One region of the Rhizobium acidisoli genome, then DNA from elsewhere that is predicted to be linked to it. Evidence: predicted binding sites of a transcription regulator. Region 1 holds the regulator's gene; each other region holds the start of a gene.
The links. Region 1 encodes LexA, which represses DNA repair genes until DNA is damaged. Its sites were predicted from a motif close to TGTTCNNNNTGTGTTCNG; they were not measured.

Region 1 (2,200 bases):
TCGACGCTGAAGAGGAAGAAATCCGGCGCGCGCAGCTCAGCGGCAAAGGCCAGCTTGAAGCCGGCGATGGTCTCGGACCCATCAGGCATTTTCATCGGCCGGCTGAACTGCAGCATCTCGCCGGCGCTCGATCCGCTGCCGGCGTAGTTGCGATGATCGCGGCCGGCATCGCTGGTGGCAAACGCCACCGCCGAAAGCCCCTCCTCGCCGCAACGGAAGCGGAAGGCGCGGTTGCGGGCGGTGAAGACATTGCCGTGTCGCGCCGACGCCTCGCTCTCTTCGACGCTGGCGATACCAAGCGGCTCCAGATAGGTCTTGTCGGCAAAGAAGACGCAGGCATTCTCCGTTCCGAAGGGATGGCGGGCATCGGCGGCAACGGTGAAGCCGAGCTTGCCGAGCCGTTCGCGGGCCAGATCGATATTGACGACGGGCAGCACGACATGATCCAGCGGGTGCGGTTTGGCGGAACGCTCGTTCATCATATCCCTCCCTCAAACGACAAGAGATGTGCGACAGCCCCACCCCCAATGCAAGACATGTGTGCCAATCCGGCGAATGAAAATAAAAATCTCAACGAGTTGGCGGCAAGTTTTACGGAAATTTAGCACCTTGCGGAACACATATGGAACATATAGTGTCTGTTCTGGATTTGTTTCAATCAGGGGTCACACGCCGATGCTCACGCGCAAACAACAGGAGCTTCTCCTTTTCATTCATGAGCGCATGAAGGAATCCGGCGTTCCGCCATCTTTCGACGAGATGAAGGATGCCCTGGATCTGGCCTCGAAATCCGGCATTCATCGCCTGATTACGGCGCTCGAAGAACGCGGTTTCATTCGCCGCCTACCGAACCGCGCCAGGGCGCTCGAGGTCATCAAGCTTCCCGAAGCCTATAGCCCCAGCATCCAGCCCCGGCGCGGCTTTTCGCCAAGCGTCATCGAGGGCAGCCTTGGCAAGCCCCAGCCGGCTGCTGCCCCCGCGCCTGCAAAACCCGTCGCCGACAACGGCAACTCGGTCTCGGTGCCGGTCATGGGCCGAATCGCTGCCGGCGTTCCGATCTCGGCGATCCAGAACAACACCCATGACATCGTTGTTCCCGCCGACATGCTTGGCTCCGGTGAACATTATGCGCTGGAGGTCAAAGGCGATTCGATGATCGACGCCGGCATCTTCGATGGCGACACGGTGATCATCCGCAACGGCAGCACCGCAAGCCCCGGCGACATCGTCGTTGCGCTCGTCGATGACGAGGAAGCGACACTGAAGCGCTTCCGCCGCAAGGGCGCCTCGATCGCACTTGAAGCGGCCAACCCGGCTTACGAGACCCGGATCTTCGGGCCGGACCGCGTCAAGGTGCAGGGCAAACTCGTCGGCCTCATTCGCCGCTATCACTGACACCGGACAGACCAGATTCGACAAAACTGTTGCTGCGCCAGTCATAGGCGCGCTGGCGCATCCACGGCCGCGACAGCGTTTCGAATGCGGTTGCGACCTCCAGGCCGGCATCCGCGAAACGCAACTCGACGGAACCGGTCCTGCGCAGCGTCTCACCGGTGAAGAGCGTCGCGCCTGAGCGGCAGCTGTTGAAACGCAGACGGACCGGCGTCACGACGATATCGGCCGAATCGCAGGCCGGACCGAGATAAGCGGCATTGTCGATGATGGTTACCACACGGCCATTGCCAAGCCTCGATGTGCACCAGGCCTTCTTGACGCAGGAAAAGCGGTTTGTTTCTCCGCCCGCGGCAGCCGCCCGCATTGCTGTCCTTGCTTCATTCTGCTGCTCGCGGGAAAGCCTGACGCGGCGGTCTTCTCCCTCCGGTGGGATAGCGGGGCCATCCAGCATTCTCGGCGGGTGATGCGTCGGCAGGACCAACGCTCTTTGCCACTGGTCGAAGATGAAATCCGGCGGGTTTTCACGATTGGAAGCCATTGCCGCCGTATCGACGAGCGCGACCAGACCGCCGTCCTCCGAAATCACCAGATCCGGCGGCCGCGGAACCGGCAGAATCAGCACCAGGAGCGTCGAGACTGCGAGGATCATTGTGCCGGCATGGCGCAGCCGGGTGCGGAGCAGCGTCAGCAGCAGGAAGCCTGCGACGGCGACGGCGAAATACCAGGCGGGCAAGCGGCCGACGCCGATATCGCCGCCCCAACCTGACACCGTCTTGGCGACTACGATCACCAGATCGAGGCCGAA
Region 2 (2,200 bases), 1.7 Mb from region 1:
CGCCGCGATCAGCTGGAATTTCGCCGGATAGGAAACGCGGTGGTTGGCGCGGGCGATGACGCATTCGCCGCCTTCGAGCGGCTGGCGCAGCGCATCCAGAGCCTGCGGCGTGAATTCGGGGAACTCGTCGAGGAAGAGCACGCCGTGATGGGCAAGCGAGGCTTCGCCGGGCCGGGCGCGGATGCCGCCACCGACGAGGGCCGCCATGGTGGCGGAATGATGTGGGGTGCGGAACGGCCGGCGGTCGGACAGCTTGCCGCCGGTGAGCTGGCCGGCGATCGAATGGACCATCGAGACTTCAAGCAGCTCGGCGGCCGAGAGCGGCGGCAGGATCGACGGCAGCCTTGCCGCCAGCATCGATTTGCCGGAACCGGGAGGCCCGACCATCAGCAGATTGTGGCCGCCGGCGGCCGCCACTTCGAGCGCACGCTTGGCGCTTTCCTGGCCCTTGATCTCGGCAAGATCCGGCAGGTTGGCGGCATTGGCGCGGATCGATGCTTCCGGCCTAGATAGTACCTGCGTGCCGCGAAAATGATTGGCAAGGGCAATCAGGCTGCGCGGGGCGAGGATATTGACCTCGGCGCCGGCCCAGGCGGCCTCGGCGCCGCTTTCGGCCGGGCAGATCAGCCCCTTGCCGAGCGCATTAGCGCCGATGGCTGCCGGCAGCGCGCCCGATATGGCGGCGATCGTGCCATCGAGGTTGAGCTCGCCGACGACGACATACTCCGACAGTGCATCGGCGGGAATGGCGCCGAGTGCGGCCATCAGGGCAAGCGCGATGGGAAGATCGAAATGCGAACCCTCTTTCGGCAGATCGGCCGGCGCCAGATTGACGGTTACCCGCTTGCCCGGCAGCGCCAGGCCGGAGGCATGAAGGGCGGCCTGCACACGCTCGCGGCTTTCGGCCACCGCCTTGTCAGGCAGGCCGACAATCTGCATGCCGATCTTGCCAGGCGCGATCATGACCTGGACCTCGACCGGCACCCCTTCGATGCCCTGAAATGCCACCGTACTGACACGCGCGACCATAAACCCATCCCCCTGCCCGCAAACTCTTATACCGCCCGCAACCCTTCAGGGCCAGCGGTTGCAATCTGGCACGGAAGCGGGAATAAAACAAGAACAAGAAAGGAACGTAGTCAGATATAGACTGTGACCAAGGTTGTACCCGGTCACAGTGGCTGCGTGGGGTCGCAGCGCCGCAGGCTCAGCCGCGCTTGCGCTCGATCGCATCCCAGAGCAGGCTTGCGATATCGGCGCCGCCGAACTTCTTGACCTCGCGGATGCCTGTCGGCGACGTCACGTTGATCTCAGTCATGTAATCGCCGATCACATCGATGCCGACGAGCAGGAAGCCGCGGTCTCGCAGCGCCGGGCCGATCCGTTCGCAGATTTCCTTCTCGCGCGGCGTCAGCTCGGTCGCCTCGGCGCGGCCGCCGACATGCATGTTGGAGCGGCTGTCATGTTCGGCCGGCACGCGGTTGATGGCGCCGGCGAATTCGCCGTCGACGAGGATGATGCGTTTGTCGCCCTTGCGCACATCAGGCAGATATTGCTGGGCGATGAAGGGCTCGCGGAAAAGCTGGCCGAACATTTCGAGCAGCGAGGAGAGGTTGCGGTCGTCGCGGGTCGAATGGAAGACGCCAGCGCCGCCATTGCCGTAAAGCGGCTTCAGGATGATATCGCCCATCTCGTCGCGGAAGCGGCGAATCTCGGCGGCATCCTTGGTGATCAGCGTCTTCGGCATCAGGTCGGAGAATTCGGTGACGAAGATCTTTTCGGGCGAATTGCGCACCCAGGCCGGATCATTGACGACAAGCGTCTTCGGGTGGATGCGCTCGAGCAGATGCGTCGAGGTGATATAGGCCATGTCGAAGGGCGGGTCCTGGCGCAGCAGCACGACATCCATTGTGGAAAGATCGACGCGCTCAGGCGCGCCAAGCTCGAAGTGATCGCCCTTGACGTCGCGCAGCAGCATCGGCTCGACGCTGGCATAGAGCTTGCCGTCGCGGAAGCTCAGGCGCTCAGGCGTGTAATGGAACAGCCGGTAGCCGCGTGCCTGGGCTTCCAGGCTCATGGCGAAGGTGGAGTCGCCCGCAATATTGATGCCGGCGACATGATCCATCTGGACCGCTACATTGGTGATCTTGGCCATTTCCGTCCCTCGCTGAATGCCGGACAGATGTAGGTCGGCCCGGTA
Region 3 (2,200 bases), 1.7 Mb from region 1:
GGCGCCGAGCGCCAGATGCAGCAGCTGCCGCTTCAAACTATCGGTAGCCGGATAATCATCGAGGTCTTCGATCAGTGTGGCCCGATCGGCAATGGAAATCAGCGGGAAATCCCGGTTGAAGTTGGTGCGTGACCCAAGATCGAAACGGCCCTGCAGGTCGCCGAAATGCGATTGCGCCGCACCGATCGGATTGGCCTGCGGCACGATGGTGATGTCGCCGGCGATCCCGCCTTCGCTCTCCGCCTGCCGCAGCCGTTCGCAGAGGAAATGCAGCAGCACCGTTCCCGGCAGCTCGCCGGCATGCAGTGCGGCCTGGATATAGATCTTCGGCGCCTTCGGATCGTGGCCTGCAAAACGCAGCACCGGCAGCCGCCACTCCGTTCCTGGCGTATCGCCGGGGATGATGATTTCTGAAACGTCCATGCTGCCTTCGCTCCGCATTGCCATCCGAACGGCTCTTCCCTTTATCCGCGGATATCCGGCAAGCGCAAGTCTCACCGTGCACGGTGCCTCAGCCGAGCAGCGGCCAGCGATCGACGATGTGGTGTTTGGTTTTTCCGAGAACGCTGTGGATCAGCAGGAGTTCGTACGCCGTCCACGAGACCGGTCTGTCGAGCATCATTGCCGGCACGGCCTTGCGGTCATAGAGCAGAGTCATATGCGGCGTGAATGTGTGGCCGATACTGCGCGGCAGTCCGGCATTGTGCATGGCGACGCCGAGTTGGAGATGCAGCCTGGCAAGGGATTTCCGCCCGCCTTCACCAGCGAGTACCAGCGCCTGCGCCTGCGGAAATCTCATGATCCGGTCGAAGGTGATGGTGATCGGCGGGCTCTCGGCTCCAACGCCGGCTTGCAGTGCCGCGAAGATCACGTGTTCCGGCAAGTTAGGATAGTCGCAGACCCAGCGGATCGTTACATGCAGTGTCGTCAGCCGCAACTGACCGGAAAGAGAGAAAGCATTCTTATAATCGTCGGCGATCGAGGCCACCTGTCGCTCGATGGCTGGTGGAGGACAGAGACCAAAGAAAAGCCGGTTGCCGGTATTGTCCATTCTGCTCCGCCGCCCGCGACCGTTGCGATCATGTGCGAAGGCAAAAGACGTCTGGTTCATCGGCTTCCAAGCCGTCATGGCCCGCTCCCCATCTCATGGCGCCAGGATATCGCGCAAGGGTAGCACGGTTGGAACAAAAAAAGAACACGAGGCGCAAGAATCGGGTTGAAACAGCGGCCGTCCCGTACGATTTTGGTGGTAATCGAAAAACGTGGAGGCTCTGTCATGGCCCAGACGATATACCACTATCTGACCTTCGAAACCGCCGGTGGTTTCTGCGGCATCGCCTGGAGCGACGCTGGCATCGCCCGCTTCCAGCTGCCGACGAAGTCAGCGGAAGCGACCGAACGGCTGTTGCTGCGCCGCCTGCCGGATGCCGAACCCGGCGCGCCGACGCCGGATGTGCTCGAAACGGTCGCGGCGGTGAAGCGCTATTTCCAGGGTGAGGAAACGGATTTCTCCGGCGTCGAACTCGATCTGGCCGGCCAGGATACCTTTTTCAGGGATATTTATGCGGCAGCAAGGCGCGTCGGCTGGGGCCGTACGACCACCTACGGCGCGCTGGCGAAAGAACTCGGCGCTGGGCCGGAAGCCGCCCGCGACGTCGGCCAGGCGATGGCAAAGAACCCGGTCGCGCTGATCATTCCCTGCCACCGGGTGCTGGCCGCCAGCGGCAAGATCGGCGGCTTCTCCGCTCCCGGCGGTTCGTCATCGAAGGCCCGTATGCTGGAACTCGAAGGCGTCAGCCTTGCCCCACCGCCGCCGGCCCAGCAGTCGCTGGGCCTCTAGTCGAAATGCCGGCTGCTCAATGCGGGCTCGCCGTCGGTCGGATGATGATCTCGCTGACATCGACGTCGTCGCGCTGGCTGATGGCGTAGAGGATCGAATTGGCGACGGCCTCCGGACTGATCGTGATCGCCCGGAACGCCTTCATGGCGTCCCGCGCGGTCGGATCGGTGATCGTCTCGGCCAGTTCCGAGGTCGTCGTGCCGGGAGAAATGACGGTCACGCGGATGCGATCAGTCTCCTGCCGCAGCCCGTCCGAGATCGCACGAACTGCGAATTTCGTCGCGCAATAGACGGCAGCCGTCGGCGAGACGCTGTGGCCGCCGATCGAAGACAGGTTGATGATCTGCCCCGATCCCTGCG
Region 4 (2,200 bases), 990 kb from region 1:
GCAGACGTTCTGCGGCTCGCCCTTGGCGCGCTGGGCGAGGAGCCGGAGCCACATGTATTGAGCGGTGTTGGTGTCCTGGTACTCGTCGACGAGGATATAGCGGAAGCGGCCGTGATATTCCTTCAGGAGATCCGGGTTCTTGCGGAAGATCGCGATCGGATGCATCAGCAGGTCGCCGAAATCGCAGGCGTTCAGCGTCGTCAGGCGCGCCTGATAGGCGAAATAAAGGTCGCGGCCGCGGCCGTTGGCAAAGGCGCGGGCGTCGCCCTCGGGGATATCGGCCGGACCGAGCCCCTTGTTCTTCCAGGTGTCGATCATGCCGGCGAACTGCTTGGCCGGCCAGCGCTTGTCGTCGAGACCTTCGGCCTGGATCAGCTGCTTGATCAGGCGGACGACGTCGTCAGTGTCGAGAATGGTGAAATCGGAGCGCAGGCCGACCAGCTCGCCATGGCGGCGCAGAAGTTTGACGCCGATCGAGTGGAAGGTGCCGAGCCAGGGCATGCCTTCGACGGCGCCGCCGACCAGTAGCGCGATGCGCTCCTTCATCTCGCGGGCCGCCTTGTTGGTGAAGGTGACGGCGAGGATCTGTGAGGGGAAGGCGCGGCCGGTATTGAGGATATGGGCAATGCGGGTTGTCAGCACGCGCGTCTTGCCGGTGCCGGCGCCGGCAAGCACGAGGACAGGGCCTTCCAGGGTTTCGACGGCTTCCGTCTGCTCGGGGTTCAGCCCGGCGAGATAATCCGGCCGGCTGCCGCCGTCGCGGGCGGCCATGGCGCGGGCGGCAATGCCGCCGGTGGCGGGCGCCCTTCCGGCGGGCGCGGCAGGCGGCTGCGGCTTGCGCGCCATCTCGCCCGGCTCTTCGTCGAAGAAGGGAATATCGTCGAAACTATTGCTCATGGCGCGTAATGTAGTGATTCGGGAAGGAAAGACCAGAAAAGATGTTCTGCTTTCATTCCCGAACCGCCGCTATCCCAAGGGGTTTGCGCATGGCGGCAGCGGCGCCGCGCGCGACGGCTACTCCATGACGGAAAAATTTCGGCAGCACTCTGTCGGAACCCGCGCCGGCGGGGCGTCCTTGGATCGTCGGACAGGGGTCCGGGTCAACCGTCAGCAAGGAGGCTGTATCATGGCGAAGGTCGTTTCAAATCTCTGGTTCGCGGAGGAAGCACGCGAAGCCGTCGAATTCTATGTGTCCATCATCCCGGATTCCAGGGTCGGCCGCACCACCATCCTTCCGGCGGAAACGCCGAGCGGGCCTCCCGGCAGCGTCGAGCTGATCGAGTTCACGCTTGGCGATCAGGCCTTCCTGGCGATGAAGGCCGGCCCGCTCGACAGCTTCAACCATTCCTTCTCGATCGCGATCCTGCTGGAAAACCAAGCCGAGATCGATCGGGTCTGGGAAGCATTCCTCGCCAAGGGCGGCACGCCGGAGGCCTGCGGCTGGCTGAAAGACCGTTGGGGACTTTCCTGGCAGATCGTGCCGCGCATGCTTTCCGAGATGATTGCCGACAACGACCGCGAGCGGGCCAAGCGCGTGACCGAGGTAATGCTTGGTATGGTCAAGATCGATGTCGCCGCGCTGGAGAAGGCATTCAACGGCTGAATTTTGCCGGCGGCGAATGATTCGAACGATTGGCTCGCGGCCGGCATGCGGCCGTTTCCACCACCTCGGGCGTCGATCGGCACATGCTGTCCAGCATCGACTCTGCGCAGATTTGGCTGCCAATCGTCGATTTTTCCGGAACTCGAATCACGGGCGACATTGCACACCCTTTTCATCTTTCTGTCACGTCGCGAAATGTGCTGATACCGCACGGGTGCTTTTTTCAACTATAATGAGAAACAGTTTCGTAGAGTAAAAATAACCGGTGCATGCACGTTTTTGTGCGTTGCAAGAAACAGCCGGTGAGCGTCGAATATACCTACGAAATTATTGATTCTTAGGAACGTCGTAGCCATCTCGATGGTTATACGACTTTGAGCCTGCGGCATAACCTTACTGGAGGGCCCATGCTGAACGAATCCGTATTCGATGCGTTTACGCGCAGTTACGAAGCGCGCCGCGAAACCGATATGTCGGTGGCCGAGTATCTCGATCTCTGCAAAAAAGACCCGATCGCCTATGCCAATGCGACCGAGCGCCTGCTCGCCGCCATCGGCGAGCCGCAGATGGTCGACACTGCGAGAGATGCGCGGCTCG

Region 2: the regulator LexA is predicted to act here: its motif matches at 1,119-1,136, upstream of CO657_RS22115 (YifB family Mg chelatase-like AAA ATPase).
Region 3: the regulator LexA is predicted to act here: its motif matches at 1,181-1,198, upstream of CO657_RS21890 (2'-5' RNA ligase family protein).
Region 4: the regulator LexA is predicted to act here: its motif matches at 940-957, upstream of CO657_RS13000 (ATP-dependent helicase).

What each region holds. Positions count from the first base shown of each region.
Region 1 is NZ_CP034998.1:1,628,554-1,630,753, reverse strand. It holds gene CO657_RS08150 (VOC family protein) at 1-479, opposite strand, end outside; gene lexA (transcriptional repressor LexA) at 676-1,395, shown strand; partial or broken gene CO657_RS08140 (ComEC/Rec2 family competence protein) at 1,376-2,200, opposite strand, start outside.
Region 2 is NZ_CP034998.1:4,533,221-4,535,420, reverse strand. It holds gene CO657_RS22115 (YifB family Mg chelatase-like AAA ATPase) at 1-1,029, opposite strand, end outside; gene gshB (glutathione synthase) at 1,208-2,155, opposite strand.
Region 3 is NZ_CP034998.1:4,493,152-4,495,351, forward strand. It holds gene CO657_RS21885 (M14 family metallopeptidase) at 1-423, opposite strand, end outside; gene CO657_RS21890 (2'-5' RNA ligase family protein) at 512-1,111, opposite strand; gene CO657_RS21895 (methylated-DNA--[protein]-cysteine S-methyltransferase) at 1,277-1,840, shown strand; gene CO657_RS21900 (SDR family oxidoreductase) at 1,857-2,200, opposite strand, start outside.
Region 4 is NZ_CP034998.1:2,622,445-2,624,644, reverse strand. It holds gene CO657_RS13000 (ATP-dependent helicase) at 1-897, opposite strand, end outside; gene CO657_RS12995 (VOC family protein) at 1,127-1,603, shown strand; gene CO657_RS12990 (PrkA family serine protein kinase) at 2,011-2,200, shown strand, end outside.